One region of the Paenibacillus sp. RS8 genome, then DNA from elsewhere that is predicted to be linked to it. Evidence: predicted binding sites of a transcription regulator. Region 1 holds the regulator's gene; each other region holds the start of a gene.
The links. Region 1 encodes Rex, which represses fermentation and respiration genes when NADH is low (regulators of the CRP and FNR family bind a similar motif). Its sites were predicted from a motif close to TTGTGAAATATTTCACAA; they were not measured.

Region 1 (11,015 bases):
TCGAAATTGCTCTCCAGAGAGTACTTCTTCCTTCATTAAAATGTCAAGAGAGTAATCAAATACATTTCGTTGCTTTTCAAGGTGCTCACGAGTGCGCGTCATCAGTTCATCCAATATCTTACTATTTTCCTTCATAAGCTCTTCAGTGGTAACCATTTCCAGATTAGCAATGCCCAGCGAAGTTAATCCTGACTTCATCATCGTTTCCACAATATTCAGCGCCTGATCGAAATCAGCGCGTGAACCTGTGCTTCGTCCGCCATAATACATTTCTTCAGCCGCCGCTCCACCAAGTGCGATCATAATCTGATCTTCCAAATAATCTTTGGTGTACAAATACTGCTCTTGCTGAGGATTGTGCCGTACATATCCAAGGGCTTGCCCACGCGGAGTCAGTGTAACCTGACTGACGCTTCCAGGACGAAGGAGCTCTGCCATAATGGCATGTCCCAGTTCATGAATAGCGACCCTCTTTTTCTCTTCGTGATTGGTTTCTCGATCCGTTTTTTCACCCATCATTACCTTGTCAATCGCCATCGACAAATGCCGCTGCTCAACTTCCGTCAAGTCCTCACGCATCATATAAATCGCAGCCTCATTCATGACACTTTCCAGCTGAGCACCGGAGAAGCCATAGGCTTCTTCAGCAATTTTGTCGAGACTCACTTCTGGATGAAGAGGTTTATTCTTCGCATGTAATTCGAGAATCGATTTCCGGCCCTTCTTGTCAGGCATGTCCACTTGAATATGACGGTCGAACCGTCCAGGACGTAGCAAAGCGGAATCAAGCATTTCTTTCCGGTTTGTTGCAGCTACCAGCAGAATACGTGGTGTTTCGTTATTATAAATACCGTCCATCTCAGTCAACAGCTGATTCAAGGTCTGATCATATTCACGCTGCTGCCCGCCTTCACGTTTACCGCCAATTACGTCAATTTCATCAATGAAAATAATGGCACTCTGCTTGTTCTCCTTAACAGCGCGGCTACGGGCATCCTTGAACAAATCACGAATCCGGCCGGCCCCGACACCCACATACATTTCAACAAATTCACTACCTGATGCAGCTACGAATACGGAGTTTGTATAATGTGCAGCCGCTCTGGCCATAAGGGTCTTACCTGTTCCTGGAGGACCAGTGAGCAGAATCCCTTTTAAGGGACGAATCCCAAATTTGCTGATTTCCTCATGACGGATCAAAAAATCGAGTGCTTCACGAAGCTCTTGCTTCGCATTGTCTTGCCCGCCAATTTCTTCAAAAGTTAGCTTTGAAGGTCCTTCCTTCTTGCGTTTTTTCCCAGCACCAGCATTCACCGTAAGCCCGCCGCGCAAATGAGCAATTATAAGCAGTGCAGTAAGCATTCCAGCTGCTATAACAATTGGGAATATATTTATACCTAAAAAAGCCATGAAAATAAACAGTACAGGAATAAATCCGAGTAAAATTTCTTTTAGATACTTAGGCATTATTCCATACCCCCAAGGTCGCAGGTTTTCGCGGCAAAATAATAAATTTACTTTCTTTTCCATTGCTTAAACTAACATACACATTGTTGTCGTCGATTTCAGTAGATGCTATCACATCTTTATATTCCGAATGTTGCTCTTTTAATCTATCAAGTTCAGTAGGTATAAGAGTATATTTACGGCTCTCCATCGCTTCAGCTACAGAGAACAACGCTTTATCCCAGTAATCATCTAATAATTCATTTGAATTTTGATCCACATCGAGTTTAAGTTTACGTCCTTCAATCACTGACTTTCCTTCTTTGGATACATACGATACTAGATCACGTAAATTCGTGCCCGGCTGCAAATCAAGTTTCAAAGTGACCTCATCGCGGTTAATACTAATATGTGAATTATTTACTCCCTCATAACCGGATACAATCTTTTGGAGCGGTTCCTGTAAAGCAAACTGACGATATAAAAAGAATCCTCCGAACAATAGAGTAGCCGACAGTAGAGACGTTATCAGTACAGGTACAAGACGTAATTTCAAGAAACGTCCTCCTCTCAAAGATGACAAAATGTAAACAGAATGATCAATAAATCAAAGCTGTTAAGCGCTCATCAGAGCCTAACGTTCTCTTAATACTGTTCTAATTACAAACAGTAGTATATCACATGTGTATATACGAAAATAAAAAAAAGTGTGAAGATATTTAAAATTTTATTTTTTATTTTTTTCCAATTCATTAAATATATTGATTTATTTCAACGAGAAAAAGAGCCGTTACTTGTCATTAACAGGTTTATTTTCACATGTGTTTTTTAAATAGAATATATAAAAACTACCTACTTAGTATATCACAAATAGCACATTACGAGTATATCAAAATAATCCATCACATTAACGAAAACAAGCGAACCATAAATGGTCCGCTTGTTTATAGTATAGTACTTTTGTTTATTTTAGCGGCTGGGTAAACTATATCCTTCACCCATTCGAGCTCCATCTGAGAACCGATAAAATTGATAATAATACCGACCGCTTTGTTTATAAAAAAGCTGCCATGCATACTCTCCGTTATATACCCCCGGCAACAACCGCTCGATACTAACGTCCGGAAGATCAGCTTTAATTATGCTGCGTATTTTCGCTTCAGAGGTCCCTTTACTCAGTTCCTCAGCATATACTGCGTCGTTGCCTTCTGCAAACTTCCCGTCTACAGTAAAGCGTACCCATACCATCAACTCGGTCCCGGATTGATTCTTCCCTGTTAAGACCCAGTACACTGCATTTTCATCCCAAACGGATTTCTGTGCTTTAGTTACCTCTGTCAGACCAGCGCTGGTTTTGGCGATATCCTTAGCAATATCTCGCTCGTTCCATTGATCTTTCATAATATAGGCATAGAACTGGATAAGTCCAAACAGAAGGAGCAGAATCAGAACTGACCCCAGGAGGATCCATTTTTTCCTTTTCTTCAAGGTACAGCTCCCTTTCTAGTAATATATCTTTTTTGATTATATAACACACCCGTGTGTTTATCCAAAGTTTCATATTCATTCATATAAATTCTTATATTTACAGAAAAGGCCGTAACTTTTGCAAACGCAGAAAGTCACAGCCTTTCAGTTAATTTATGATCTTAGACTAGCGCTTGAGTAGCCCCTCAAAGGATTCTTGCGCCTTACGACGGATAGCTTCCTCATCTAACGTTACACATTGTCCATGTTTTACAACCTGTTTACCATTCACCCATACATGCTCAACATCCTTGGCACTGGCAGAGTATACAGCATGAGACAGCAAATCTGTGTGCGGTAGTAAATGCGGCTGGTCTATATCAATCGCGATAAAGTCAGCTTTCATGCCTACAGCGAGCCTGCCCACATCATTTAAAAAGATAGACTTCGCGCCATACTCTGTAGCCATACTCAGAGCTTCCGGAGCCGGTACAGCCGTAGGATCACCACTTACACCTTTATGGATAAGTGCTGCAAGACGCATCTCTTCAAACATATCCAAGTTATTATTACTTGCCGCGCCATCTGTACCCAGCGACACCTTCACACCGGCCTTTAGAAGATCCGTAACACGAGCAACTCCACTAGCCAGTTTTAGATTACTTCCCGGGTTATGAGATACCCCTACATTATGACGAGCCAGAATCTCGATCTCTTCATCATTCAATTGAACGCCATGAGCAACAATAGACGGACGTGTGAACATTCCAAGCTTCTCTAAATGCGCTACAGGCCGCAGGCCGTAATCCACTACATTCTGCTCCACTTCGCGTTTCGTTTCGGACATATGTGTATGCATCGGTAAATCCAAATCATGCGCCGCCTGTACAAACTTAACAAAGAAATCCGGTGGGCAAGTATATGGAGCGTGTGGCGAGATCATCGTTGTAATTCTACCGTCAGCCTTTCCATGCCAGTTCCGTGCAAAAGAAATCGCTTCCGCAAGCTTGTGATTCTGTACTTCCTCTGGACAAAGACCGATTACGCCTCTCATCAATACGGAACGGATGCCTGATAATTCGACCACCTCAGCTACTCGATCCATATGATCATACATATCCAGGAAGGTTGTAGTGCCACCTTTCAGCATTTCCAGAACAGACAAGGAGGTTCCCCAGTATACATCTTCTCCGGTGAACTTCTCTTCCATCGGCCACATTTTTTCCTGAAGCCACACTTGAAGCGCTAAATCATCTCCATAACCACGAAGCAATGACATTGCAGCATGGCCGTGTGTGTTTACCAGACCAGGCATAAACAACAGACGACTGCCATCAACAACTTGCACACCTTCTTCCATCAAAGGCTCTTCTTTTCCTATGTAAGTGATCAAATCATCTTCAATAGTCATATATCCACTAAGAACAGGCTCATCCGTTCCCGGAATAAGAAAACGCCCGCCTTTGATAATCGTTTTACTACTCTTCATTTCCGCTTTCTTCCTTTCCGTCTTTCAAATAATAAGCAAGGCTTTGCAAATCCGTTGTAAAATCGGCTGCATGAACCCGGATATTCGGTGGTGTTTTTAGAATCACTGGTGCAAAATTCAAAATCGCCTCAATGCCAGATTCAATAAGAATATCTGCTACATTCTGCGCTTCTGAGTCAGGTACTGTAATAATCCCAATTCGAATGCCTTGCTCACGAACTGTCTGACCTAGCTCCTCCATGGGTTGAACCGTAAGAGAGTTGATTTTCCGCCCTACCTTAGGTGCATAAGAATCAAATATAGCGGTAATCTTCATAGTATCTTTCAGATAAGCATTATAATTAGATAATGCATGTCCAAGGTTACCGGCACCTACTAATGCCACATTCAGCTGTTGGTCCAGCTTCAAAATATGACGGATTTTCTCAATAAGATAAGTTACGTCATACCCAATACCTTTTCTGCCGAAGTCTCCAAAATACGCTAAATCTTTACGGATTTGAGCGGGATTCAGATCAAGTTTTTGTCCTAATTCTTGCGAGGAAACGGTTAATATTTCACGTTTCTGAAGATCATTCAAGAAACGTAAGTACACAGGAAGTCTGCGAACAACGGCTTCTGATATTTTATCCGATTTCATAATTTACCTCCTAATTTAAGTACTATTCTGTTTGAATCCTATTAAAATTTCTGTACCTCGTCTCAATGAAGAGCGGTATTCTCTTATACCGCCCTTCATTGTGGAGTGATTAATTAAACAGAAGATGTCCTTCTTAAGAAACGCCTCCGTCTTCCAACCACTCTGCTATACGAGGAACCATTTGATCCGTAAGCATATGTTCCATTTTCGGGCCAGGCAACGAATAAAGGAAATACTTTCCATAATGAGATTCGATAACCCTAGTGTCATACACTATAACAATACCCCGATCCTGCGCTGTCCGTACCAGTCTTCCAAATCCTTGCTTGAAGCGGATAACTGCCTGAGGCACCGACAATTTCATAAACGGATTCTTCTTCTGGGCTTGTAATAACTCAGACTTCGCTTCCGCTAGAGGGTGATTAGGCGGTTGAAATGGAAGCCTCACGATGGCTAAGCATGTCAATGCCTCGCCCGGAATATCTACTCCCTCCCAGAAGCTGCTAGTTCCAAGCAGAACTGAAGCAGCACTGTCCTGAAAGCGTCGAATCAGCTTACTGCGGCTTCCACCTTCCACGCCTTGACCTAGCACCGTGATTTCTTGTGAGGCTAGAGCCTCTTTCAGAGGATCGTAAACTTGGCGCAGCATCTTGTAAGAAGTAAACAGAACAAGCATCCGTCCGCGTGTCGTAATAGCCGCTTCTGCTAGTGACTGTACGAGCGTATCGACAAATCGGGCATCGCCCACACTGCCCTTCACACTAGGGAAATCCCGTGGAATTACTAATAGTGCCTGCTCCCGATACTTAAAGGGAGAAGGAAGGAGAGATGTCATTAGACGCCCCTCTTCCGCAGCTTCATTAAGTCCGAGATTATCAATCATAAACTGGAACGATTTATCGACAGAAAGCGTCGCCGAGGTTAACACAATACTTTTCTTTTTGTCGAAGAACAGCTCTTTAAGCTGGGTACTAACATCAACAGGGACGGCATATAGCTGTAGCGATTTGCTGCGATAATTTCCATTCGCCTCCAGCCAATATACTACATTCTCGTCGTTTAATCCCATAAAAAACCGTACTTGCTCACGTATAGAAGCTAAATCCTTAAATAAGCCGCTAATATCGGTTACTAAACTATCTGAAGAAGATTGACCTTCTTGATCACGCATCTCATTAAGCATCTTATCACCCTTACGGATAATTTCGCTTAATGTCAGATTCATAGTATTCTCCAAAGCAACCAATTCATCCCAATCTTTCGGTTTACGGGTAGGAAGTAACCGCATGACTAGCTGTCCAGCTTCTCCCGCCGCTGCATCGCTACGTTCCGGCAAGAGACTAAATAGCTTGTCACTAAGTAGATCCCAGGTTTCTTTTACAGTAAGTAGATCTGGATAGATTCTATCGATAACTCCGCTCCATTCAGAAGCTTCCTCACTGCCTGATGACTGAAGCATTTGACGAAGCGTTGGGAGTTGGCCGTTACGACTATCCTTGTATAATCGGGACAGCGTGTGAGCCACCGTGAAATGCTTCATATGCATACCTAAATGCTTGCCAGCCACGTCCTCCAGATGATGGGCCTCATCAATAACAAGATGTTCATAAGCCGGGAGTAGCTGGTGCCCAGCCTTAACATCTGCGAAAAGCTTAGAGTGGTTCGTAATAACCACGTCAGCAATACCCGCTTCATGTTTTGCCCGATGGTAATAACATTTGCGGAACCAAGGACAGGAGCGACCGAGACAAGAATCGGTATCGCTTGCTACCGTCTCCCAGAAATCTCCGCCACGACCGCTTAAATTGAGCTCTTCGTCATCCCCTGATTCACTTTGTGTCAGCCAAACGATCATCTGAGCCGCAGTAAGTGCATCTTCCCTTGGACTTATAAAGTCTTTTTTATTAATTTTATGTTCAAACTTACGAAGACACAAATAATGCCCTCTGCCTTTAAAAATCGCAGCTTTAAATGGAAACGGAACTACCTGCGTTAACAAAGGAATATCACGCTCACGCAATTGATCCTGCAGATTAATGGTATGAGTGCTGACCATAACTTTCTCATTAGTACGAACACTTTGGTATATGGCAGGCAACAAATAACCAAGCGATTTGCCAGTTCCTGTCCCTGCTTCGATCAATAGATGTTTGTCTTCGGCAAGTGCCGTAATCACCTCATTGATCATAATATCCTGAGCTTCTCGGCTTTCATACTGTGGCAAAGTGTCTTTAAGCCGTTTCGTTACTTCATCCATATAATCTGTAAATGATAAATTCTGTAGCGGATTCTCAGCATGCTCGTCACGAGGTGGAGCTAGTTCATTCCAATCCCCTACTGCAAGCGCTAATTGACGATAGAAAGTCAGATCACCTTCGGGTTGAAGCGTCTCCGCTTCCCGCTCACGCAGCAGACCATCAAAATACCAACCTAAATCACTATCCTCTTCGGTAAACAGCTCACATAGTCGCTGGATGGTGAGTAACGGCAAACTATAAAGCTCCTCCAGACATTTCAACAGCACAAGAGCTGTCGCTAGTGCATCACTATCTGCCTGATGCGGACGATCATGTGTCACTCCAAAATGTGCACTAACTGACCCTAGTTGATAGGATGTTAGGGAAGGAAAGCAGATTTTTAGAAAATCAATCGTATCTAAAATCCGCCCTTGAAATGGTAAATACCCACATCTGTCTAAAGCATTTTGCAAAAAATGGAAGTCAAATGCGACATTATGCCCTACAAGCACAACATCATCCAAGAGTGGAACAAGCTCCATCATCATCTCATCCAGCTCAGGCGCATCCTTTACATCATCGTCGGTAATCCCCGTCAGACCAGTTATAAAAGGAGGTATCGGCGTTCCGGGCTTGACGTAGGAACCATATACCCGGGAGATGGACCGGTCTTCTTCTATAATTGCAAGGCCAACCTGGATAATTTCACCCACGGATTGGGTTCCCGTTGTTTCAAAATCAAGCACGGCAAATTTCATTATAATTCTATTCCCTTTCAATTGAGACTCTTAATCAGCATAACAGAAGTTGCGAAAAAAGGCGATGCACACCACTGGTTCAGGGGATGCATCGCTTGAATGAAAATGCGGAATAATAAACCGTAAACGTAATAATTTACAATAATGAAACAAGCTGATTTCCGAAATGAAGCTTTCCTCCACGGCGGCGGCAAACCTCCAAATTAACCGTTGGTTCAGGAAGTGCAGGGTCAAGCTGCAACGAGAGGCCAAACAGCTCCTGCGCTTCATTGAAGCGTTCCTGTGAAGCCCGGATGCAGCCTAAAGCATTATAAACCATTGCTTTCAGCTTGGTTTCCCGTATCAAACCGAGCATATGGTTCAAATGACTCCACGCTGCTTCCCCATCCCCTTCCTGAAGGTAAGAGATGGCTAAATATAAGCGAGCAGCCAAACTATCCGGATATTGCGCAATAACTTCCTTAAACTGCTCAATACATTTTCCATACATCAGCAGCTTATAATACCCCTGGCCTCTAACAAAAGTATCCATGCAGAGCTCGGGTGCTTCCTGCTCTGGCATGTCCTCTTCAGCCACAGTCGTAAAATCTACACTTTCACGAAAGTGACTTAGCTTCTCTGCAAAGGCCAGCCATTCATCCATTACTTTATCGCTTAGTCGGTGCAGCATATTATAATTGCATAAAAGCTCATTCCGGCGGGCACCCTCCGCTGTAGGGTAATCTGTAACGATCTCCTGAAGCACCTTGTTCATTTCAGCAAACAAATGTTGAAACATGGGCTATCCCCCTTTACTGAAGATGAAATCAGTTCAGCTTGCCTGACTTCATTTTCTGCGAGAACGGGGTCTTTCATCCCTGCCATTCATTACATGGCGTAAGTCCATTAATTAAGCGATTGTAGCATGCAATTCATGATCAGCCAGCTTGACGGGTCTGTTGTTCTCATCCACGAATACCACTGTTGGCTTATGCGACTCCAGTTCTTCCGAAGACAACATCGCATATGAAATAATAATTACTGTGTCTCCTGGTTGAACAAGACGGGCGGCTGCACCATTCAGACAGATCACACCACTTCCGCGAGGTCCAGGAATAACATACGTTTCTAACCGTGAACCATTATTGTTATCCACGATCTGTACTTTTTCATTTTCAAGAATATCTGCCGCTTCCATTAAGTTCTCATCAATGGTAATACTACCCACATAATTCAAGTTCGCTTCTGTCACCGTAGCGCGGTGAATTTTGGATTTCATCATATGTCTAAACAAGAGCGGCAACCTCCTTTGGAATAAATACATTATTGTCAATTAAGCGTGTTCTGCCAAACTTCACAGCAAGCGCTATAATAATTTCCCCTTCTACATCCGTTATTAAAGCTTCGTGGTCTAAACTTTCCAGATTAGGGAATGTCAGTATTTCCGCATAATCAATGACCGCCAAAGGAGAGCTGGAAATAACCGATGTCAACAATTCCCGCACTTCAGCAACGGTTCTTACTTTTCCTTCTTCAATGGACTGACGTACTTCACGTAAAGATCGAGATAGCACTAATGCCTGACTACGTTCCTCCGAAGATAAGAATACGTTTCGTGAGCTAAGCGCAAGTCCATCCCCTTCACGAATGATAGGGCAAGGTACAATTTCAACATTCATATTCAAATCGGATACCATTCGGCGGAGCACTGCTACTTGCTGGGCATCCTTTAGTCCAAAGAAAGCATAATCCGGCTGCACGATATTAAATAGTTTATTCACAACCGTAGTTACGCCATTAAAATGCCCTGGGCGCGAAGCTCCGCAAAGTCGAGTAGTAAGCTCAGATACTGAGACTGTAGTCCGGGTAGGCTGCGGATACATTTCTTCTACACTGGGGATAAATACAATATCGACGCCTTCGCGTTCCGCCAGCTCCAAATCACGCTCTTCATCGCGCGGATAGGAATCATAATCCTCATTCGGTCCAAACTGCAGCGGGTTCACAAATATGCTCATAACCACCGTGTTGCTCATTTCTCCTGCCCGCCGAAGCAGACTGGCATGTCCTTCGTGAAGATATCCCATGGTTGGAACAAAACCAATGGGGGTATGCCCACCTTGTCTCATATACTCCAAAGCTTCGCGCAGCTGCTCAATGCTTCTGACAACTCTCATCTTATTCCCCATCCTTTCCGGCACCGCCGTATAAAGATTCCAGAACGGTTTCATCTGCCTTAAAAACATGGCCTTCATCTGGGAACGAGCGATCCTTCACTTCTTGCACATATTGGCTAATCCCCTCACGAATTACATTACCCACATCCGCATAGGTTTTGACAAAACGTTTCTCACGATAGGGTGAGGCATACCGCAGCAAATCATGGAAAACCAATACCTGACCGTCACAATAACGACCTGCACCAATCCCAATGGTCGGAATGCTCAGTGCCTCAGAAATCGCTTGTGCGACTTCTTCTGTCACCAGCTCCAGTACGACTGCAAATGCACCGGCTGCTTCAAGCGCCTTGGCCTCATCCATCAGGCGTTTTGCGTCTCTGGCGTCCTTACCTTGAATACGGTAGCCCCCAATCATATTTACCGATTGTGGTGTAAGTCCAATATGCCCAAGCACAGGGACTCCCGCAGCTACAACTGCAGCGACTGTCTCACAAATTTCGAGGCCGCCTTCCATTTTGACGGCATGAGCCCGCCCTTCCTGCATCAGTCTGCGCACACCCCGCAGGGTCTCATCTACACTTCCGTGATAGGTCATAAACGGCATATCTGCCACAATGAACGTATTTTGTGCGCCTCGAGTTACGGAACGAGTATGGTAGACCATATCGTCAATCGTAACGGGTAAAGTTGTATCATATCCAAGTACCACGTTTCCCAGGGAGTCACCCACCAGGATAAGGTCGATACCGGCTTCTTCAGCAAGTAGAGCCGATGGGTAATCATAAGCGGTCAACATACTCAACCGTTCACCATCTGCTT
Region 2 (11,015 bases), 260 kb from region 1:
TGTAACGGATAACGTGTGGCATAAGGATCGCGTTAGTACGACCATGAGCGGTGTGGTACTGTCCGCCCCATTTATGCGCCAAGCTGTGGTTAATTCCCAAGAATGCATTGGCAAAGGCCATACCCGCAAGTGTTGATGCATTATGCATTTTCTCACGAGCTACTCTGTCGCCTTCCAGTGCCGATTTTTCAAGGTATTGGAATACCAGTTGGATGGCTTTAATAGCTAGACCATCAGTGTAGTCACTCGCCATAACAGATACATAAGCTTCGATAGCATGTGTCAATACGTCCATACCTGTATCTGCAACTGCAGTTTTTGGCAAGCTGTATACGAACTCTGGATCAATGATAGCTACGTCTGGTGTTAACTCATAGTCAGCCAATGGATATTTAGTGTGTTGTTCAGTTGTTTTATCGGTAATAACTGCGAAAGATGTTACTTCCGAACCCGTACCCGAAGTAGTTGGAATCGCTACAAACTTAGCTTTGTTACCAAGTTTAGGGAATTTGTATACCCGTTTACGGATGTCCATGAATTTTTGTTTTAGACCGTTAAAATCTGCGTCTGGATGTTCATAGAATAACCACATTCCTTTTGCAGCATCCATTGGGGAACCGCCGCCAAGTGCGATGATGCAGTCCGGTTGGAACCTGTTCATCATTGCAGTACCTTTTTCAACTGTAGTTGTCGATGGATCTGGTTCAACTTCCGAGAACACTTCGATAGCTACAGGAGTTTGGCGTTGACGCAGGTAATGTTCAACTCTTTCAACATATCCAAGCTTAACCATCATTGGGTCAGTGATAATTGCGACACGTGTGATATCAGGCATTTTGGTCAGGTACTGAGTAGCGCCTTTTTCGAAATAGATCTTGTCAGGTACTTTAAACCATTGCATATTCACGGTACGACGATTCACCCTTTTCACGTTGATCAAATTGATTGCTGTAACGTTTTGCGACACGGAGTTACGACCATAAGATCCACAACCCAGAGTCAACGAAGGGATATTAGTGTTATAGATATCGCCGATCGCACCATGTGTGGAAGGCGAGTTAACGAGAATACGTCCTGTTTGCAGACGGTTAGAGAACTTCATGATTACTTCTTCGTTGTTGGAGTGGATAGCCGAGCTATGTCCCATACCACCAAATTCAACAATTTGAGCTGCGCGTTCGATCCCTTGATCTGCATTTTTAACTTTGTAGCAAGCAAGAACCGGGCTTAATTTTTCAGCGGAAAGTGGATATTTAGTGCCTACACCTTCAAGTTCTGCTACCAGAATCTTTGTGCCGGCAGGGACTTGAATGCCACACATTTCAGCAATTTTCACTGCGGATTGACCTACGATTGCTGGGTTAACCGCACATTTTTCTACATTCATTGCTCCACTAGTCAGTTTGGCAGCTTCTTCTTTATTCACAAAGTAGCATCCATTAGCAATCATTTTCTTCTTCACTTGATCGAAGATTGGTTCTTCGATAATAACAGCTTGCTCGGAAGCACAGATCATACCATTATCAAATGTTTTAGAAAGAATGATGTCCGTTACGGCTTGATCAATATCCGCGCTCTTTTCAATGAAAGCAGGTACGTTACCAGGGCCTACGCCAAGTGCTGGTTTACCACAGCTGTAAGCTGCTTTTACCATTGCAGAACCACCAGTTGCCAAGATAAGAGCAACGTCTGGGTTGTTCATCAATGCGTTTGTCTTGTCCATTGTTGGCATCTCAATCCATTGGATACAGTTCTCAGGAGCGCCAGCTTTCACGGCAGCATCATGAAGAATTTTTGCAGCAGCTGCACTACACTCTTGCGCAGATGGGTGGAAACCGAATATAATAGGGTTCCGTGTCTTAATCGAAATCAACGCTTTAAACATCGTGGTGGATGTAGGGTTGGTTACCGGTGTGATACCCATAACAATTCCGACGGGTTCAGCAATTTTTTGGAAGCTATCATAAGCGTTGTCTTCAATAACGCCTACTGTTTTATCGTATTTAATTCCGTGCCAGATATATTCAGTTGAGAAGATGTTCTTCGTAATTTTGTCTTCGTATACGCCGCGTCCAGTTTCTTCTACGGCCAATTTTGCGAGGTACATATGTTTGTCGAGTCCAGCCAACGCCATTGCATGAACGATTGTGTCAACTTGCTCTTGGTCTAGCGCCATGAACGCCTCATGCGCTTTTTTTGCTTTATCCACTAAATTCTGAATATACTCTTCAGCGGTAACTTGTTTAACTTGGGCGGCGACTTCGTTCTTAACTGCCATCTCCCTCGTCCTCCTGTCAATTTTTAGTTGTTTTTCTCTACACATTTATCTTATCACATGATTTCCACCTTGTATAGTGAAATCTTTCACAAAGTATAAAGTTTTTTTGATTTGTTTTCAAAGCGCTTTTATTCGATCATATTATAGATATTTTTCCATATTTTATGTTAAAAATCCCTTCAAATCTTAGAATTATACTTTAATAAGCAAAGTATTGAGCCCATTTCCTTCCATTCACTTTAATACAGCACTCCGTTAAGGCATTCCCTTCATCACAGAAATTTACGATTTTCCTATGCCGTAATAGTTTCCAGTTGATCATCATTAGCTCTGTAGATTTATAAATTTATAAATTATAACAACAAAAAAACCGGCCCCAAAGGGACCGATTTTATTAATTTACCTATTCTGCTTTAATCGTATCAAAGAATTTCTCTTGCACTGTTTTAGCTGCTGCTTCTAGCTGGCTCTTAGAATCCGTTCCTTTTTTGGAGAACAGCTCTTGAATGACATTGGACATTGTTGCGTAGTAGTCCTGTGTATTGTATTGAGCTTCAGGTTTACCATCTAAGAGTCCCATAATGTCAGGGCTATATTGGTATACATTGGTGTACTTGTCATAAACCGCTTTGGTCTTCTTACCAAACTCAGAATCTGCTGAGTAGTAATCTAAGAGTGGCGGGATAAAGTATTTACCATCAGCTGTACGTTGTTGAAGGACTGCATCCAGTGCTTCCAAACCTTTATCAGAGAAGTAATCAAATGTGATATAACGGAATGCCATTTCTTGCTCATCTGGTGTTGCATTCGGATTAATTACGAGGTAATCACCACCAAGTACCCCCGTATGCTTGCCGCCTTTTTCCATAGCAGGCATTGGATATGTGAGCACATCCTCAGGTTTCAGTCCACCTTGATTCAGTGCTTGCTCGATTACGCCATCGGACCCAGCCATTACCATAGCTGTACGACTTTGTTGGAATGCGCCTACAGCATCGCCCCAGCCAAGTGCCCAGTCCTGAGGAATCGCGTTAGCTTCCCATCTAAGTTTCTTGTAGAAATCCAGTGCTTTAACACCAGCATCGGAATTAAAGGTAGCGACAACCTTGCCGCCTTCAACCTTTTGAATTTCACCGCCAGCTTCGAACAGGAAGTTGGTCCAGTTCCAGCCTGCTTCGTTACCTTTACCCATTGGAGCAATACCGGAAATACCTTTTTTGACATCAGCTACGCCTTTAGCCGTATTCAGCATATCATCCCAAGTCCAATCCATTGGTGGGACCGCAACGCCTTTTTCATCCAGCATTTTTTTGTTGATCATAGTCGTTGTTACATAACCTTTTTGAGTTACTCCGAAAACTTTACCATCAATGATGAACTGATTTTGCAGTACTGGGTTAATTTGATCCTTAAATTCGTATTTGTTCCAAAGATCCGTAATGTCAGCAACCCAGCCCTTTTCCACCAGGAACTTAGCTTCTGTAGCGTAGGTGTTAAAGAAGGTTGGTGCTTCATTCGCAGCCATTTTGATTCCGATTTCACTTACATTGTACTGCCAGTCGTCTTTAACAATTTCAACATTTGGATATTCAGCCTGGAAACGTTTAATCTTGTCATCTTCTTGCGCTCTCACTTCAGTCAAGTCAGGTGTTGGATAGTGAATCTTGATCGTCACTTTTCTTTGAGTAATGTCATCCACTGGCGCCTCCGTAGCGGTTGCTGTATTATCCGTTACCGCATTTGTTGGCGCAGTAGTTGCTTCCCCGCCTTTGTTTCCCGCTGTGTTTCCGTTATTATTGCCACTGCAAGCAGATAGCAACGAACCGGCTACAAGTACGCTTAGTAGAACGCTAGAGTACTTACGCATTGAAACTCCCCTTTTCAATTCATAATTATCTTACAGATAAATCTTAAAATAGAAACCGTTTGCAAACGAGGTGCATTTATATTCACTTCATGTGCATGTTTACGATCCGTGGTTAAATTCGTCGATAATTGCTTATCCTTTCACTGCTGACAAAGCAACCCCACGCATAATGAATTTTTGGAAAATCAAGAAGACAATGATTGGTGGCAACGATACTAAAAACAGGATTGCAAATTTGATATTAGTATTGAGTGCCTTCACATTAATAACGTATTTATAAATGGCTGTCGCAAGCGTATATTTCTCTTCACTGTGCATAACTAGAGATGGCCAGAACCAGTCATTCCATGCGGTAGAAAAGATAAAGATCGCTAATGTTGCAAAAATCGGAATTGAAAGTGGTACAGCAATGGAGAAAAAGCTTCTCGGCTCAGAGGCTCCATCAATTCGTGCTGCTTCAAAGATTTCTGGATGAATCCCGTCAAAAAAGTTCTTTAACAAAAGAAAGTAGAAGGTGTTCGCACCTGCTGGCAACCAGAAAGCCGCGTACTGATTCAGCAATCCCAGCTCCTTCAAATTGACAAAGTTGGGGATCATGTAGCTGGTAGCCGGAATAAACAATGTCATCAGGAAGAAGAAGTAAATCGCTCTTTTGTATGGAACATTCATACGGGAAATACTAAAAGCGGACATTCCCAATACGACTAAAGTCACAACCATATTCCCTAAAAAAATATAAATGGTGTTTCTAAGAAACATCGGCAGATCAATGTAATTCATTGCATCCTTAAGGTTGCTGAAGTGCCATTCCTGAGGGAAAAAATGCGGTGGGAATGAATTCACCTCTTGATTCGACTTCAATCCGTTGAATAACGTCATACAAATCGGGTACAGCATGCTAAAAACCATAACCAAAATGACTACACACATCAAACCGTAAACAATCTTATTACTTGTTTTTTTCAAATCGTGTTCTGAAAGAATCCCTCTATCTGCGCTCTTCATCTTAGTAGTCCTCCTTGTTAAGCTTGAACTGTAAAATGCCCAAACCACCCAGGACAATGAACATTAACATGCCAAGCGCAGTAGCTGTTCCATAATCGAGTCTTGTAAATGCATATTTTACAATCAACAATGCGTAGGTAAGTGTAGTGTTATTCGGCCCACCATCAAGTAACGCCATTTGTGACTGATACCCTTGTGAAGTAGCAATAATTTGTAGAATCAACATCAAAAAGATTAAATTACGCAGTGAAGGCAAAGTGATGTACTTTATTCGTGCCCATATACCTGCCCCATCAATTTCAGCGGCTTCATACCAATCTCGCGGAATGCTGAGTACAGCAGCCAAGTATATTAACATCCCTGATCCGAACTGCTGCCATGTCTCCATAAACACAAGTGAAATCATGGACCATCTTGTATCTGTTAAGAAGGCAACTTGGTCCACACCCATTGTACCTAGTAACGCATTAATTGGACCCACCGGATCATATAGCCATCTCCACAGTCCATACAGGACGACACCAGGCATAACGAAAGGCAGATAAGCCGCTACACGTACAAAACCCCCAAACTTTCTCAGCTCCGAGATCATGATAGCAAAAGCAATCGGAACCCAAAACCCAATAATAAGACATAAAAACATGTAATACCCAGTGTTCTTTAATGCAGTCAAGACATCTGGATCACTAAGTGCTCTACTGTAGTTCTCAAAGCCTACAAAGCTATTCCCTTTAACAAAATCCACATGGTAAAAGCTGTACAGTAAGCCTTTGAAAATTGGAACCCACAAAAACATAATAAAAATAATTACGGCAGGTACGAGGAACATATATCCCCAAAAGTTTTTCTTCCAGCGGTTTTGCTTGTACGGTGTCCCCTTCAGCGTCGCCGGGTTTTCGGTTACTACTGCGGTTTGATTCATCAGGCTCCCTCATTCCATTGTTCTTTCAGCATTTTTCACAAAATGCTTCCTACCTTAAATTGTAGGAAATGAGGGTTGTACTGAACATGTCTATATCTACCGAAGTCATGGGTGTTTTTACTTCTTCAATTCGCTGGGGCTAATCCCATAATATTTTTTGAAAATTTTACTAAAATGCTCGGGTGATTCATAACCTACACGTTCCGCAATTTCGTATCTGCGAAGATCGGTATTCAAAATCATTTCCCGACTTTCTTCCATCCGGAGCTTGATTACATATTCCCACAGGTTATAACCTGTATTTTTCTTAAATAGGTAACTCAAATAATTGGGACTAACATGATTCTTCTTAGCCACATCGTGAATCGTCAGTCCTTTTTGCGCATAGTTCTCGTCAATATATTCTTTAGCTTTTTGTACGATCAGATTGCTATGGGTATGAAGCTCTTCTACAGATGGATCACTCGTGTAACTGTTCCAGTTGAAATCCCCATAATAGAACACATAATGGTCACTGTGCTCATTGTTCCAGAGAATTGCATTGGAAGCCTGACGGTTCAATACAGCCATAAACGAAAGCCCCTTTAGAATCTGGCTGATGCCAATGACCACGTTCAGATGTAAGTATTTATGGATATTAAAATGAAGACTGCGTCCAAGAATATCTAGTCTATTGATTTGGCTGGCAGATGAATCCTCATAGCTTTTTTCATCCCATTGAATAATGATCGTAATCTCACCATCCGGTGCATAAAAAGCTATCGAGTTCCATTCCTGATCCATTAGTTCTTTGGCAATGTTCAGCGCAGCATAACAAAGAAGCCGTCTGTCCCGCAAAGTGTACTGCTTCTCTTGGTTCATTCCAGACAGTGGTACCTTAAGTTTTAAGACGGAAAAATACGGCCCTTGCAGCTTCAGGTTATCCAGCTTCAGCAGGTTATCTGCCTCAGCAAGTACAACTCCAGGGTCGATGAGCAATTCATTCAAAAGCTTGCTGAATTCTGGAAGCGGCTCTTCCAGTCGAAAGCTCTCGTTAATCCCTGACATGAAAACGTCTAGTTCTGGTGAGGGCTTACCCATCTTAAGGAGCACATTTCTGACCGAATCCAAAAACTGCTCACTATTCAAAGGCTTAATTAAATAATCCTTAGCACCGAGCCTAACGGCCATTTGAGCATATTGAAACGTCTCATGTGCAGAAATCACGATAGTCTGAACCCATGGTTTGGCAAGTTTTGCATGCTGCATCAGATCAATTCCACTCATTGCACCCATCTGAATATCCGTAACGAGCAGATCAATTTCCTCCATGCGGATACAGTCCAACGCCTCAAATCCGCTATTAGCTGTATAAATATTAGAAATATCCAGCCCGGATGAAGCTAATAAATTGCTCAGTCCTTTACAAATCAATGGTTCGTCATCTACTACCAATATATTGAACATATCTGTATGCTCCCCTTCCTTAGTCCTGATTCTCCGATTTCGGAAGCTTGACTGTTACTAGCGTTCCGCCTTCTGTACGAGGGGTATAGCTGATGCCATAATCAGAGCCAAAATGTAAATGAATACGCTGGTTAATATTACGGATACCATAACCGCTGGTAGGATTCGGACTGTCATCATTCAATACAGCTTCAATGGCTTCATAATCAACAGACTTATATCCGTTATCTTCAATAGAGATCCTAACGGTTTCGTCCTCACAAACTGCAGTGATGGTGATCTCACCATCCTCGCCCATATTTTTGACCCCATGAATAATAGCATTTTCTATTAATGGCTGCAGCGTAATTTTAGGAATTAGGTTGCTTTTCGTATTTGGGTGAATATCCATCACAACTCGAAATACGTAATCATAGCGGTGCTGCTGCAGCTTGATATAAGCCGTTGCATGCTCCAGCTCTTCTTCAAGGGTAATCAGCTCCCTTCCCCGACTAAGACTGATCTTCATAAGTTTGGACAATTCCTTGATCATCTCGGCGGATTCGACATTCCCTTCTAATGAGCTTTTCCAATAAATGCTCTCTAGGGTGTTATAAAGTAAATGGGGGTTGATCTGTTGATATAGCAGTTGAAGCTGTGATTCCTTCTGTTTAAGCTCCATCTGGTATTTATATGTGATTAATCCGTTAAGCCTGCGGGCCATGTCATAGGTAGAAGCAATCAGCACACTGACCTCATCATTACTCCCCCTCCGCGGCGTCTCTGGAACACGATTACCCGGCTCGTATTTTCGCACGAAAAAAGCCAGCTTTTGCAAAGGAGTCATTAATGAACGCCAGAAGTACGTTATCATAATCAGTCCAAATACTGCATAAGCCACGGTGATATATTGAATAACACTTTTCATTTCGTTCTGTTGCTGCAATAGCGCCTTCACTGGAACTTTGTAGACCAGTTTTTGACCAAGCGCATGGTTATTGTTAACCACATAGATAAAATCGGAGGTAATCACATCTACTGTACCTTCCAAATCCTCAGCAACCACCGTCTCCGGCAACGCAATCACTTCTCCAGTATTATTCGTAGTGGAAGCAAGAACACGGTTATTCAAGTCTGTTAAGTAAATTTCGCCGTCAGGCAAAGAGATTGATTTGAGGGATTCTCCAATTTTAGAGTCCATTTTGGTGATGACCAAAACGCCAATCGTCTCCGCTTTTCTGGAAATGTTGTTTACAGCTCTCATGTAAGTTAGTGTTTTTAAATTCTCTGCTTGCGCGCTTAGCCTCTCCGTGAACTTCAGTGAGCCGCGTCCCTTCTTCTGAACAACCTCTTCAAACCAGTATGGCTCTTCGGCTTTGGAAAAGAAATAAACGCCCGCCTTCTTAACCTGTGGGAAATTGGGGGCGAAAAAGTAATAATCATTCGGATCGTATATATAAAGGGAGTAATAAATACCATCCCCCCGTTCAGCACCCTGGGAGTAACTGACCAACAACTTCTCTATCGTCTCATACCGTTTGACTCTCTCCAGTATGGTATCCGAGCCAGTCATATTAATTTGCTGAATCAGAGGATTCTGTATCACGGTGGTAGTGATTTTATTTACTGTGTCGATATCCCGATTAATAATCGTAAAGTTCTGCTTGTTCAATTCCACATAAGCATTCGTAACATGGCGCTTCAGTATTTGCTCCGCCTTCATATTCCCATATATGTTCAAAAAGAGGATCGGAGAAATCATAATCAGAAATAGCAGGATGAGCTGCTGCTTGACGTTCAGCTTTCGAATCAATCTAATCAGCCTAGACAACACTATAGTCACACCTCCGGGTTAAATAACTATATCAAAGGGATAAACGCTTACATATGTTCATTTTAAAGTTTTTTATGGTCATTTGTATGTAGTTTTTTTCTGTTGTGCGGATTATAAGAGCATGGTGATATAGACGTCACTGCGTGGAGCGTTTGGGCTTACGATCGCTGTTATCCTCAGATTTCCTGATTTTATACCGCTTTGCGGTAGAAATCCGAGGATAAAGGCGACCACTTCGTTTCTCCAGCTCCAAACCTCCACTCCGCAACTTCATCACCGAGATTCTTAAAAACCGAAAACAGAAAAAGTGAGGGCGCGCAGGGGCCACTGCGTGGGGCTTTGGGACCCGATACTCCCTCTGAGCTTCTACCGAAATTCTGAACTTCTTGAGTCTTTTGAGTATAATAGCTTTCCAAGCTGCATCATCACGTTGAGCCATTGGATGCACGTTGGTTTTTTCGAGCAGCTGATCTTGTCAGCTGAATTCAGAGCGTGAGTGCAGGAATTCAGAATAAAGAAAAAAAGACCGACCCCACAGTAGCGTCAACTACTTGGGAGTCGGTCCCCTGTTCAATTATCCTTAGTCTGTCAACAACTCATACAATCCTTTTACAACCATATCAGCTTCCTTCAACACTTCCGGCTTACCTATGCCCACTGCCTTCATACCTGCAGCCTTACCTGCTTGAACTCCCGCTTCCGCATCCTCAAACACGACACATTCGTCCGGCTGTAAGCCTAGCTCCTGACCAGCGATCAAGAACACCTCCGGGTCCGGCTTGGCAAGTGACACTTTGTTACCATCAACTACAGCATCAAACAGATCCGTAATGTTCAGCTTATTCAAAATAAACTCTGCATTCTTACTAGCTGAACCTAACGCAATTCCAATCCCGCGCGTTCTCAGTCCAGTTAAGTATTCTTTGACCCCAGGAAGCAGTTCCGACTCCTCAAGCTTAGAGATGTACTCTACATATAGGCGATTCTTCTTCTCCGCCATCGCAAGCTTCTCCGCTTCTTCAAATTGTAGGCCGCCAACCTCCAGAAGAATATCGAGCGATCTCATCCGGCTCACGCCCTTAAGACGTTCGTTATCCTCCTCAGTAAATGTAAAGCCTAGCTCGTCAGCAAGACTCGCCCAAGCCAAATAATGATATTTGGCTGTGTCTACGATTACGCCATCCAGATCAAAGATGGCTCCTTTCATATTTTGCAACATGGATTTACTTCCTCTCCGTTGTTAGTTAATGTCTATACTGTTGTTTCGGCCAAGGTTAGCCGCAAGCTCTCACCTGCACCACAGGACTTTCCTTCTCGCCCTTGTACCGAGAACACCAGAGTCCCGCTGTAGTCGGCTGCTGTGGTAACTGTAACTTCATCCTTGCTGATCCGCAGTTTAAAGGTATCTCCCCGAAGCGTAACCGGAAGCTCAACAGACTGCCAATGTTTAGGCAGTGAAGGTTTGATATGGACAGTTCCGCCATCGTAATCCAACCCTGCAAAACCAAGTACCGCAGCCATCCAAGCACCGCCGTTAGCGGCTGGGTGGGTACCACCAATATAGAGATCCCCTACATACTGCTTAGATTCTCCCGTGAGATCTACAGTAGCTGTGCGCATAAAATATGGATATCCCCAATCCGGAGAACCAATATCGGCAGCTACCAAAGCGTAGATACAAGGA
Region 3 (11,015 bases), 2.0 Mb from region 1:
TCCATTTTGGAGATAGGCGTATTCGTTCTCTGTGACCGATTCCTAAAACGAAAAATTTCTGTTCTGCTCGGCTGGCTTGCATTGGTCAGTGGTTTGTTCGTTCTGCGTTGGTGGTTTATGGCTGATGCGACCACTTCCATTCAAGTAGTGTTTATTCAGATTTTGCACTGCATAACGTTCGGCGGCTTCTTCTATGTAGGGACCCAATTGACGATGCTCTTGATTCCACGGCCTTATCGCTCTTCCGGACAAGCGCTCTACACCCTAAGCTGGAGTGGGATATCCGGTTTCATTGGAGGCATTCTCGGAGGTTGGATGTATCAATATCTGGGTGCGCAGAGCATGTATCAGACGGGTGTATTCTTGACGCTGTTTGGAACGCTCGGTTTTGGCTTTATGTGGCTCTTTGTTAGTCGTGGAGGTTATCGTCCCCCTACAGAGGAAGAAGAAGAGCTATCCGAGATTGAAATTTTATAGACACGAAAATAAAAAAGAGGCTCAGGCGTACCCGCACGGGACGCTTGAGCCTCTTTCAATATAATCAACTTGATCGAGTTAAATATTAGCCTTGTTTAGGAGGTTGAAATGAACTCTTCAGTGAAACGATAAGGTTGAATACGAGATGTCCAGGTGCCGAATATTTGCTATCCACATTAAAATAGCCATGACGGAAGAACTGGAATTTATCCTGAGCCACGCTATCCTTAAGCGCTGGTTCAACAAACCCTTGTAAGATTTCAATGGACTTAGGATTAAGCTGATCTAAGAAGCTAGGCTCCGATTTCTCTACCGAGGAATCCAAACCTTCTACTTCCACAGCCTCATCCGCTTCTTCAGCAGAAATCAAAGGCTCGTATAAACGAAATTCCGCAGGAACCGCTTGGCTAGCTTCCACCCAGTGCAACGTCCCTTTTACCTTACGGCCTGTAAATCCGCTGCCACTCTTCGTTTCTGGATCATACGTACAATGCAGCTCCACTACCTCGCCATTCTCATCCTTAATAACCTCATTACATTTGATGAAATAAGCGTGCTTCAGACGTACTTCATTGCCAGGGAACAACCGGAAATATTTGTTCGGCGGATTCTCCATAAAGTCATCACGCTCAACATAAATTTCACGTGAGAACGGAATTTGGCGTACACCCATTTCCTCATTCTCTGTATTATTCTCCGCTTCAAGCCATTCTGTTTGACCTTCCGGATAATTGGTGATAACAACCTTAAGCGGTCGCAGCACAGCCATTGTACGCGGTACAGTTAGCTTAAGATCCTCACGGATAAAGTGTTCCAGCATTTGCAGGTCCACCAGGCCCTGACTCTTAGAGATACCTGCTTCATACACGAATTTACGAATCGCTTCCGGCGTATATCCTCTTCGGCGTAGACCAGAAATCGTCGGCATCCGCGGATCATCCCAACCATCCACATGTCCTTCGTCTACAAGCAGCTTCAACTTACGCTTACTAGTCATCGTTTGAGCTAGATTCAGACGACCAAATTCATATTGATGTGGAACAGACGGCATCTCACATTCAGCTACGACCCAATCATAAAATGGACGTTGATCTTCGAATTCGAGTGAGCAAAGGGAATGAGTAACTCCCTCAATAGCATCTTCTAACGGATGAGCGAAGGTATACATTGGATAGATACACCATTTATCGCCTGTGTTATGGTGATGTGCATGTGTAATCCGATAAATTACAGGATCACGCAGGTTAATGTTCGGTGATGCCATGTCGATCTTGGCGCGAAGGACCTTCTCGCCGTCCTTGAATTCGCCTGCACGCATACGCCGGAACAAGTCCAAATTCTCTTCGATGCTACGATCGCGATGCGGACTGTTCTTCCCTGGCTCCGTCAGCGTTCCCCGCAATTGACGAATTTCATCCGCACTGAGGTCATCGACATAAGCTTTGCCCTTTGTAATTAATAATTCGGCACGTTTGTACATTTCCTCAAAATAATCAGATGCAAAACGCAGCTCTTCCCATTCATAACCGAGCCACTTTACATCTTCCTGAATCGAGTTCACATATTCCGTATCCTCTTTAGCCGGATTCGTGTCGTCAAATCTTAGGTTCGTCTTGCCACCGAACTCGTCCGCCAGTGTAAAGTTAATCCAGATCGCCTTGGCATGTCCGATATGTAAATAACCGTTCGGCTCCGGCGGAAAGCGTGTAATAACTTCCTTTACTTTACCCGTACGGAGGTCCTCGGTAATAACATTCTTAATAAAATTGGAGGGGGTGCTACGGTTCTCCACAGCTATCAACCTTTCGTTCTGTAGTGTTACACTACTTCTTGTATAAACATGTTTCCTACTAATATACCCGTTAACTCTAGATTGTTCAATAAAAGGGGGCATAAGGCATAGATCATTTTTTAGCATCTTTAGACCTTTTGACTTCTGTCAGGGCGATAGAGTAGCATGATAATCATAAGAAATAATCCATAATCATACATAAGGCCTTGTGCCAAAAAGGAGGCAACCGCTTGTTTAATTATGTCATCGATGAAGAGCTGATGTTAAAGCCGCTCATGCCGGAGCACGCTCGGCACTTGTTCACGTTAGTAGAGCACTCACGGGATCGACTAAGACAATGGCTCCCTTGGGTGGATGCCGTTACGGAACAGGCTCACACTCTAGATTTCATCAAAAATACGATTAAACAAAGTACCGAGAATGGTGCTTTTACCGCTGGACTATGGGTTCGTGGGGAGCTCGCCGGTGTGATTGGGTATCACCAGATTGACTGGCATAACCGATCCGTTGGTATCGGCTACTGGCTTGGTGAAGGATTTGAAGGCAAAGGGTATATGACCAGCGCCTGTCGGGTTCTAGTGGACTATGCACTTCTGGAGATGGAGCTGCAACGTGTAGAAATCCGCTGCGCAACCGGCAATGTTTCCAGTAGAGCGATTCCGGAACGGCTTGGTTTTGTGCTTGAGGGTGTGATTAGACAGGCAGAGAAATTGCCTGATGGCTACGTGAACCACGCCGTATACGGTTTGTTGCGTAGCGAGTGGCAATTGCTCGGCTAAGTTACGCAAGTAAATTAAACACACAAAACAAAATAAACCTGGCAGGCATATGCCTCCAGGTTTATTTTGGCTAATAGATATAGGCTAATCTTCAGACAGACCCAGCTGTTTTCGAAACTTGTTCCGAACTACAGCAGAGAGAGCCTCTAGCTCCGCAAGCTCAGCCAGTGCAGCTTCCTCTTGCAGGCCCACCTGCATTAAATGCAGAACATGCGCTACGGACGCACCGCCAGCACCAGCTTCTTTTTTAACAATGGCATCTCCGGTTGAAATCTTCCCCTCACGAAGCACGCGCAAATAAAATCCGCTATATCTAGTATCCAGCACTTGAGCGGGGAGATCTGCCGGACCATGCTTTTGCGAGATTTTGAAGCAAGGATAACGTGGCTGGCTGACCTGCAGCACAGTGGTGCCTATTTCGTACACATCACCTATGCACACGTCTGTCTCCAATAAGCCGGCAGTTGTTATATTTTCCCCGAAGACAGAGTATTCCAGCTTCTTTCCTAGCTGTTTCTCCCAGTAGGAATAATGCTCAATCGGATAGGCACAGACCGCCTTATCAGGGCCTCCATGATGTTTAAGATCCGCTTGACCATCTCCGACAAAACCGTTGGTATGTAACTGAACCGCTCCTTCTACAGGCATTTTATAAATCCCAGTCTCCAAAGGTTTTCCCCGATAATCCACTGTTACCGGGCGACCCACGTTAAGCGAGATGATCTCCATATCCTTCTCCTCCTGTCAGCATGCAGCACATAAATATTTCATCCACATAACGACCGCCAAGATAAAACTCTTCCTGCAGACGTCCCTCTTCTACAAATCCACATTTACGATAAAAAGAAAGCGCTGACTCATTGCAGGATAATACGCGTAGACGAAGCTTCCGAATAGCATTTTCTGCGGCATGTTCCTTAATCGCCTCTATGAGCTGTCGGCCAATACCTAAGCGTTGATAATCTGGATGGACAGCAATATAGACTTCGCACACATGCCTGTTGCTCTCCATTCGACTAGGACAACCAAACCCAACATATCCGCAAAGCTTGTCATCCTTCAGCGCTACAAGTTGCGAACCCGGAGGAGCATTCAATAGGTAATCCTCTTGGGAACGCCACATTAAAGGCCCCGGGCTAGTGTGCTCCGTCCAGATCAAATGATCCAGATGAATCAGTTCCCGCACGTCTTTAATCTCTGAGAACCTTATGATAAGCCTATCCTTATTGCTTAGTTTCATATAAGATGTACACCCCTTGCTTTGCACCTCTATAGAATCACAGTAGATCACCTGAATCCACTATGCACAACTATCCAATTGACCGCTCCAGTGAATTTCCTCGGCGGTTGATATACGCATGAACAATAAAGAATCCTACGGATAGCAGTGCCATCGCACATGCCAACCATGCGGTAGGCGCTAAGCCTCCACTATCATACAATCTACCCATTAAGTAAGGCCCAATCACCCTTCCGACTGCCCCCATACCTCCACTAAGCCCTAAATAGAATGGAGCACTTCGACCTGCATGATCCGAAATAAAGGAAGGCATGGCCGGAGATATCAGCATTTCCCCAAGCGTAGCGAGCACCATCCCAAGCACTAGACCTGAATAAGTCGGCATCCATAAAAGAACAGCATAACCACCCAAATAAAATAGAGCACTTACAGTCATTTGCGCTGTTGAGGTGGACGCGAACCAACGTTTAATCACCGTTACGAGCGGCTGGGCCGCAAAAATAAGAATACCGTTGAGCGTCCAGAGAAAACCATAAGTCTTCTTAGGCCAGCCCTCAGAAATAATGAACGGAGATACCCCTGTATTCCAGATAGAGTTCCCTAACAGTAGGAACATCGAGGCAATACCCATATAAAGATAAATCCGTGTATGTCCCATTAGCTTCCAGGTGGATTGTTTGTCAGGACCAGCCTTCTGGTGTTCTGCGACCTCCTGTGAAGAATCTCCTCCGACCTTCTTGAGATATACAAAAAAGAATACCGCAAATACCGCTGAAGTTATGCCGTTCATTACAAAGCTGAGCATATAAGAAATATCGGCCAAAAAACCACTTAACGCCGTACCCAGTGCTACACCAATATTATTAGCGACATAAATAACATTAAACAGCTCTCCGCGCTGCTTCGTAAAACGAAAGCCGATAAATGCCTGAATCGCAGGTAATGACAATGAATTAAAGAGTCCTACCAGTCCCATCGCGACCATAAATAACGTCCAGTTGTTACTTGCTGCCGGCAAAGTGAACAGTGCAAGTGCATTCATGCCCAGCGCTCCGACAATCAGCCGGTTAACGCCTACCTTATGATAGAGTGAGCCCCCGAGTAGTTGACCCACAATCCCTCCAACTGATTGAATAAGAATCACTAATCCAGCATCCGACATGCTGCGTCCAAGCTCATCAAAAACATACATTGTAACCAGTGGCCACATCAGTGCACTACCCGTTGCATTAATAAGGCTAGCAATTAAAAATATCTTAACTTCTTTAGGATAATTCTGTAAAAACTTCATAAGTAGTGTACATCCCCTGTAATATATGTGTCATTATTCCATCCAGTATTATCCCAAAACAGGGTTCAGGGCAAGCAGACGCATTGACGTGCTATCGTGATAAAGTCTTAGTACACTTTACCTCTTAATTAGGACTAACTTCAACCGTAGCTGAGAAAAAAGTAGCACCCGTTCCCATCTATTTATATTTTATAGTTGCTGCTGTCGTCCGTAAAGCAGACTAAACAAAACGATGTGATTCGTTCTTGCAAAGTCGGGGTAATAGAGCCTAGAAACACTCCCCCTTCTAAAATCCGCCGTGCGTCCGAATCGTTCCCCCGAGCTCGGATACATCACGGCGGATTTTATTTGTCTATAACATCAAAAAGCACCCCTCGACTATGCTAAGGAGTGCTCTATAAGATAGGTTTAGGCGTGTTTCTTTACACCGCTGCCGGACATGCTGTCCACGGATTGAATAGATGCTGGCTCTTTACGTAAGTAAGCCATCCAATAAGCTGCCGCAACAAAGATCGCACCGCCAGTCAAGTTGCCTAGCCATACCGGAACAAAGTTGTTGAAGTACTCTCCCCATGAAAAATAGCCTTCAAAAATAGCCGCCGGAATTAAGAACATGTTAGCTACAACGTGCTGGAAGCCGATAGCTACAAAAGCCATCGTCGGGAACCAGATACCGAGGATTTTACCACTGAAGTTATCTGCTCCATAGGAGAGCCATACCGCCAAAGCTACGAGCCAGTTACAACCGATACCGGAAACAAATGCCGGCAAGAAGTCTGCCTCAAGCTTATGCCCTGCCATCTCTACTAATTTTTCCAGATACACACCGTCAGAGGTTAAACCAACCACGTGACCAAAAAAGTAAGCTACAAACAAAGCTCCCGCTAAATTGCTCAGGGTAATCAATACAAGATTCTTAATAACTTCCCAGAAAGATATCTTCTTCGCCATAAAAGCAAGCGGCACAGCCATCATATTGCCTGTCAGTAGTTCTCCCCCTGCAAGCAATACTAGAATCAATCCAACAGGGAAGACTGCTGCCCCAATAAAGTTAGCGATAGATCCCCATTCATGCGGTGCGCCAGCAATGACGCGAATATCCAGTAAAAATCCGAGCGCGATAAACGCCCCTCCCAGAAAGCCCAGAATTAGTACGGTGCTTAAAGGATTGTGCGCCTTTTTTATGCCGTTCTCGACCGTGACTGCGGCAATCTGCTGCGGTTTATTATAAGCCATGATTCCTATCCCCTTCATCTATTTACTTAAAATTTGTTCCTTTACGACCATTGTAGCGTGTCACAAAACACAATAACGTGACAATTATCACTTAATGAAAAACTAAGTGAAACTTTTCACTGACATGTCAAATTTAACGAAGCGCATCCATAATTACAATTGTAAGAATAGGCTCCATATTATTTTAAAGGTAAATAGTACCAGCATCAAACATGAAAAAACCGAAGCCATGAATGGCTCCGGTCTACCCGACTATAATGTTCTTATGCAATTACGTTAAACGGTTACTGCCTCTTTACTTGGTACTGATGTCGGCAGCGCTTGAATTCCTACGGTGTTCAGGAAGTTCCAAGGCTTATTGTAATGAGGTTGGAAGAAGAAATCGATAAAGGCCAGCTGGTCGATTGTCATTTTATTTTGAATACATACAGATACGGTGTTGATCGATTGCGTCAAATCCATCTTGGACATAATTTGTGCTCCGACAATGCGGCGTGTAGCACGATCAAATACAACTTTTAATTGAACCTGCTCGAACGTTGGCATAAATTCTGGACGGTAGTTGTCAATAATCGTGGTAGTCTCTACGTCCATGCCTTCAGCCTTAGCCGCTTCTTCTGTAAGACCGGTAGCAGCGATATTATCTTCATAAATCTTAATGCCCGAAGTCCCTTGAGTGCCCATATATGGAATCGTCTCTGTCATCAAGTTACGTGCGACCAAGGTGCCCATCCGTACTGCGTTGGTTGCTAGTGGAATATAAGCGTGCTTCCCTGTAGGGTTGTAATGAATCGCACAGCTGTCACCAGCGGCATACACATCTGGGCAACTAGTCTGCATATAGTCGTTGACCAAAATCGCACCATTTGGCAGCATATCCACCTGGCCTTTTAAGAGTTCAGTATTCGGACGGAAGCCGATGCAGAGAATAACAAGATCCGTCTCATGCTCTCCTGCGCTTGTGATAACCTTGGTAACTTTACCGCCTTCTCCAGCAAAAGAACTGACCTTCTCATTCAGTGCCAATTTAATGCCGTGATCCTTAAAGGAATGTTCGATTGGTGCAGTAAACTCTGGATCCAAATATTTATTCAGAATGCGGTCTTCACCATCAATCAGCGTTACTTGCTTCCCATTCATTTGGAAGGCTTCCACCAATTCAACGCCGATATAGCCAGCGCCTACGACTGTGATTTTGTTCGCATGTTTAGCTTTTTCTATAATGGTGTTGGAATGTTCATAATTCTTGCAAAGCAAGACGCCTTCCAGCTCAAGCCCTTCGAGCTTCGGCACAACCGGCCATGATCCAGTAGTCATAATCAGCTTATCGTAGGTATCATTAAACTCCTGTCCAGTTGCCAAATTGCGAACACGCAGTGTTTTGGACTTCGTATCCACTTCGGTCACTTCATGACGCATGTTCGTCTTTACTCCGAGCTCTGCAAGCTTCTCTGGGGAAGAATAGAACAGTCCGTGCGGGTCTTTGACCACTCCACCTACATATAAAGCAATGCCACAGGATAAGAAGGAAATATTATCATTACGCTCATATACCGTAATCTCAGCTTCTGGGTACAGTTGGGCAGTATTTACAATTGCGGCAGTTCCGGCATGGGTACATCCAATGACAGCTATTTTCATCATTTTCTTCCTCCTTCAAATGGACAACCTGGTTATATATTCGACTTGCTTGACTGACCAAATTAGATATCTGATCACCGATGAGTTAATTGTGATTTATTTCACTTTATAAACTGATTATATTGTGATATTTATCACATTACAAGTCTTTTCGCCTATATTCTCAGATTGTTCACAATTTTAAGCATTTTCCGTCACCGCTGCCGATGCGACCTCGTTAGCTTTGCCATGGGCGTAAGACATTATGTTCAGACCCCTCAGGATATACTTTCTTATAGCGCACAAAAAAGGCTTCCCCCTAATCCAACAGGGAAAAGCCTGATCATAAACCTAATTTACACCAAACCGTGAATTTCGCCGTCCTCATCCATCCATAGTGCCTCAGCGGCAGGTTTAGCCGGTAGACCTGGCATCGTAACGATATTCCCCGTAATGACAACAGCAAACCCTGCACCGAGCGAAAGGGTGATATCACGGATACCTACGGTGAACCCTTCAGGCGCGCCAAGCAATCTTGGCTGGTCCGAGAAGGAATACGGTGTCTTCGCCATACATACTTGAAGATCATTTAACCCAAGGCGCTCGATCACCGCCAGGCTGCGTTTAGCCGCAGGGGAAAAGTTAACCTCAGCACCACGGTAAATTTCGCGCACAATCTTAGTGATTTTAGAAGGAATGTCGAGTTCATCCTCATACAAAGGCGCAAAGCGCCCAGTGTCGCTATGCTCCAGAAGCTTCTTTAGTTCTGAAGCCAACTCTTGTCCGCCTGCACTACCTTCTGCCCACACCTTGGATATTGCCGCAGGAACGTTCAATCGGCGACAAGCCTCTACAACATCATTAATCTCTCCCGGGCTGTCACCTTCAAAATGATTAATGGCAACAAGGACAGGTACCCCAAATTTGCCGAGATTCTCTACATGCCGCTCCAAATTAGACAATCCAGATCGCAGCGCCGTCCGGTTCTCAGTTTGAAGCTCATTCTTAGGTACACCACCGTTATATTTCAAGGATTTCACCGTCACCACAAGCACTGCCGCTGAAGGGGTTAGATCGGCTTGCCGGCATTTGATATCCATGAATTTCTCTGCACCAAGATCCGCTCCAAAGCCTGCTTCCGTGACAACAACATCTCCCAGCTTGAGTGCGTAACGAGTGCCGATAACACTGCTGCAGCCATGGGCGATATTTGCAAATGGACCGCCGTGTACAATAACAGGGGTGCCCTCCAAGGTCTGTACCAGATTAGGTTTAACTGCTTCCTTCAGCAGGGCTGCCATCGCTTCAACTGCCCCTATTTGCTCTGCCGTTACAGGTTGTCCCTCTTGGTCATATCCAATCAAAATACGGTTTAGACGCTTTTTAAGATCGCTCAGATTATCGCATAAGCATAATACAGCCATAATCTCTGAAGCTGTCGTAATCTGGAATCCACTTTCCCGTACGGCTCCATTTCCATCTCCGAGCCCTGTCACGACATTCCGCAAACTGCGATCGTTCATATCCATCACACGTTTCCAAACGATGCGCTGTGGATCAAGACCCAGTGCATTGCCTTGGAAGATATGATTGTCAATCATCGCAGACAATAGATTATGTGCAGAAGTCACCGCATGAATATCGCCTGTAAAGTGCAAATTAATCTCATCTGCCGGAACGATCTGCGACTTACCGCCACCAGTGGCACCACCCTTCATTCCTAGGCATGGTCCGAGGGATGGCTCGCGTAAAGCAGCCACGGTCTTTACACCTGCTGCGTTCAGTGCCTGTGCCAGCCCTATGGTGGTTAAGGTCTTTCCTTCGCCGGCAGGGGTGGGATTAACCGCAGTAACCAGCACCAGCTTGCCATCTGGCTTGTTCTTCTTTTCCTCCCATAAGGACGGTGAAAGCTTACTTTTATATTTTCCGTATAGTTCCAGATGCTCTTCGCCAATTCCCGCTTGTGCCGCTACCTCTGTAATTAACTTCATGCTTGTATAAAACCCTCCTGCCGTTATTATCCTGCTGCAATCCACGCTTTATGCATATTTTGCATAGACATTACATTCTCTTCAAAGGATACATGGTCTCTGTAAAGCGTCAAGTATAATTTATCACAATAAAATTCAAGGCAGCTATTTCCTTATTCCTATGTAAAAAAGAATCCCGTCGAGACTCGGCCAAAGACCGAGTTCGAAAGGATACTTCTAAAACAACAATTTATCAGACCTTAAGCGGTCTACAGTAAGGACTCAATATGTTCTGTCATCGTTTCTGGCGATTCCTTCGGCTCAACCCGAGCCACTACATTACCGCTACGATCAATAAGGAACTTTGTGAAATTCCAGCTAATATCGCTGCTGTCTCCAGTACCCGGCTGCTGCTCTTTTAAATAATTGAAAAGAGGACTGGCTTCCGGTCCATTCACATCCACTTTAGCAAAAACGGGAAAGGTAACACCATAATTAATCTGGCAGAATTCTTCTGCCTCTTCACTTGTACCCGGCTCCTGACCCGCAAATTGATTGCAGGGGAATCCTAATACTACAAGTCCCTGATCCCTATACTGCTCATATAGCT

Region 2: adhE (bifunctional acetaldehyde-CoA/alcohol dehydrogenase) is a predicted target of Rex. The motif match lies at 2,353-2,370, and genes of this name have one in related genera.
Region 3: ACDZ28_RS06300 (formate/nitrite transporter family protein) is a predicted target of Rex. The motif match lies at 6,920-6,937, and genes of this name have one in related genera.

The regions. Positions count from the first base shown of each region.
Region 1 is NZ_CP168131.1:6,203,292-6,214,306, forward strand. Features, by position in the region: gene ACDZ28_RS29175 (AAA family ATPase) at 1-1,467, opposite strand, end outside; gene ACDZ28_RS29180 (hypothetical protein) at 1,460-2,002, opposite strand; gene ACDZ28_RS29185 (DUF5590 domain-containing protein) at 2,416-2,934, opposite strand; gene ACDZ28_RS29190 (amidohydrolase) at 3,101-4,402, opposite strand; gene ACDZ28_RS29195 (redox-sensing transcriptional repressor Rex) at 4,392-5,042, opposite strand; gene dinG (ATP-dependent DNA helicase DinG) at 5,176-8,037, opposite strand; gene ACDZ28_RS29205 (hypothetical protein) at 8,174-8,815, opposite strand; gene panD (aspartate 1-decarboxylase) at 8,927-9,310, opposite strand; gene panC (pantoate--beta-alanine ligase) at 9,303-10,193, opposite strand; gene panB (3-methyl-2-oxobutanoate hydroxymethyltransferase) at 10,195-11,015, opposite strand, start outside.
Region 2 is NZ_CP168131.1:6,466,166-6,477,180, forward strand. Features, by position in the region: gene adhE (bifunctional acetaldehyde-CoA/alcohol dehydrogenase) at 1-2,278, opposite strand, end outside; gene ACDZ28_RS30455 (ABC transporter substrate-binding protein) at 2,682-4,145, opposite strand; gene ACDZ28_RS30460 (carbohydrate ABC transporter permease) at 4,278-5,150, opposite strand; gene ACDZ28_RS30465 (carbohydrate ABC transporter permease) at 5,152-6,072, opposite strand; gene ACDZ28_RS30470 (response regulator) at 6,190-7,518, opposite strand; gene ACDZ28_RS30475 (sensor histidine kinase) at 7,538-9,331, opposite strand; gene pgmB (beta-phosphoglucomutase) at 9,912-10,550, opposite strand; gene ACDZ28_RS30485 (glycosyl hydrolase family 65 protein) at 10,583-11,015, opposite strand, start outside.
Region 3 is NZ_CP168131.1:1,112,470-1,123,484, forward strand. Features, by position in the region: gene ACDZ28_RS06270 (MFS transporter) at 1-477, shown strand, start outside; gene ACDZ28_RS06275 (glutamine--tRNA ligase/YqeY domain fusion protein) at 563-2,269, opposite strand; gene ACDZ28_RS06280 (GNAT family N-acetyltransferase) at 2,500-3,048, shown strand; gene ACDZ28_RS06285 (MOSC domain-containing protein) at 3,133-3,777, opposite strand; gene ACDZ28_RS06290 (GNAT family N-acetyltransferase) at 3,758-4,288, opposite strand; gene ACDZ28_RS06295 (MFS transporter) at 4,359-5,579, opposite strand; gene ACDZ28_RS06300 (formate/nitrite transporter family protein) at 5,988-6,815, opposite strand; gene ACDZ28_RS06305 (FAD-dependent oxidoreductase) at 7,092-8,456, opposite strand; gene ACDZ28_RS06310 (formate--tetrahydrofolate ligase) at 8,792-10,426, opposite strand; gene ACDZ28_RS06315 (glutathione peroxidase) at 10,675-11,015, opposite strand, start outside.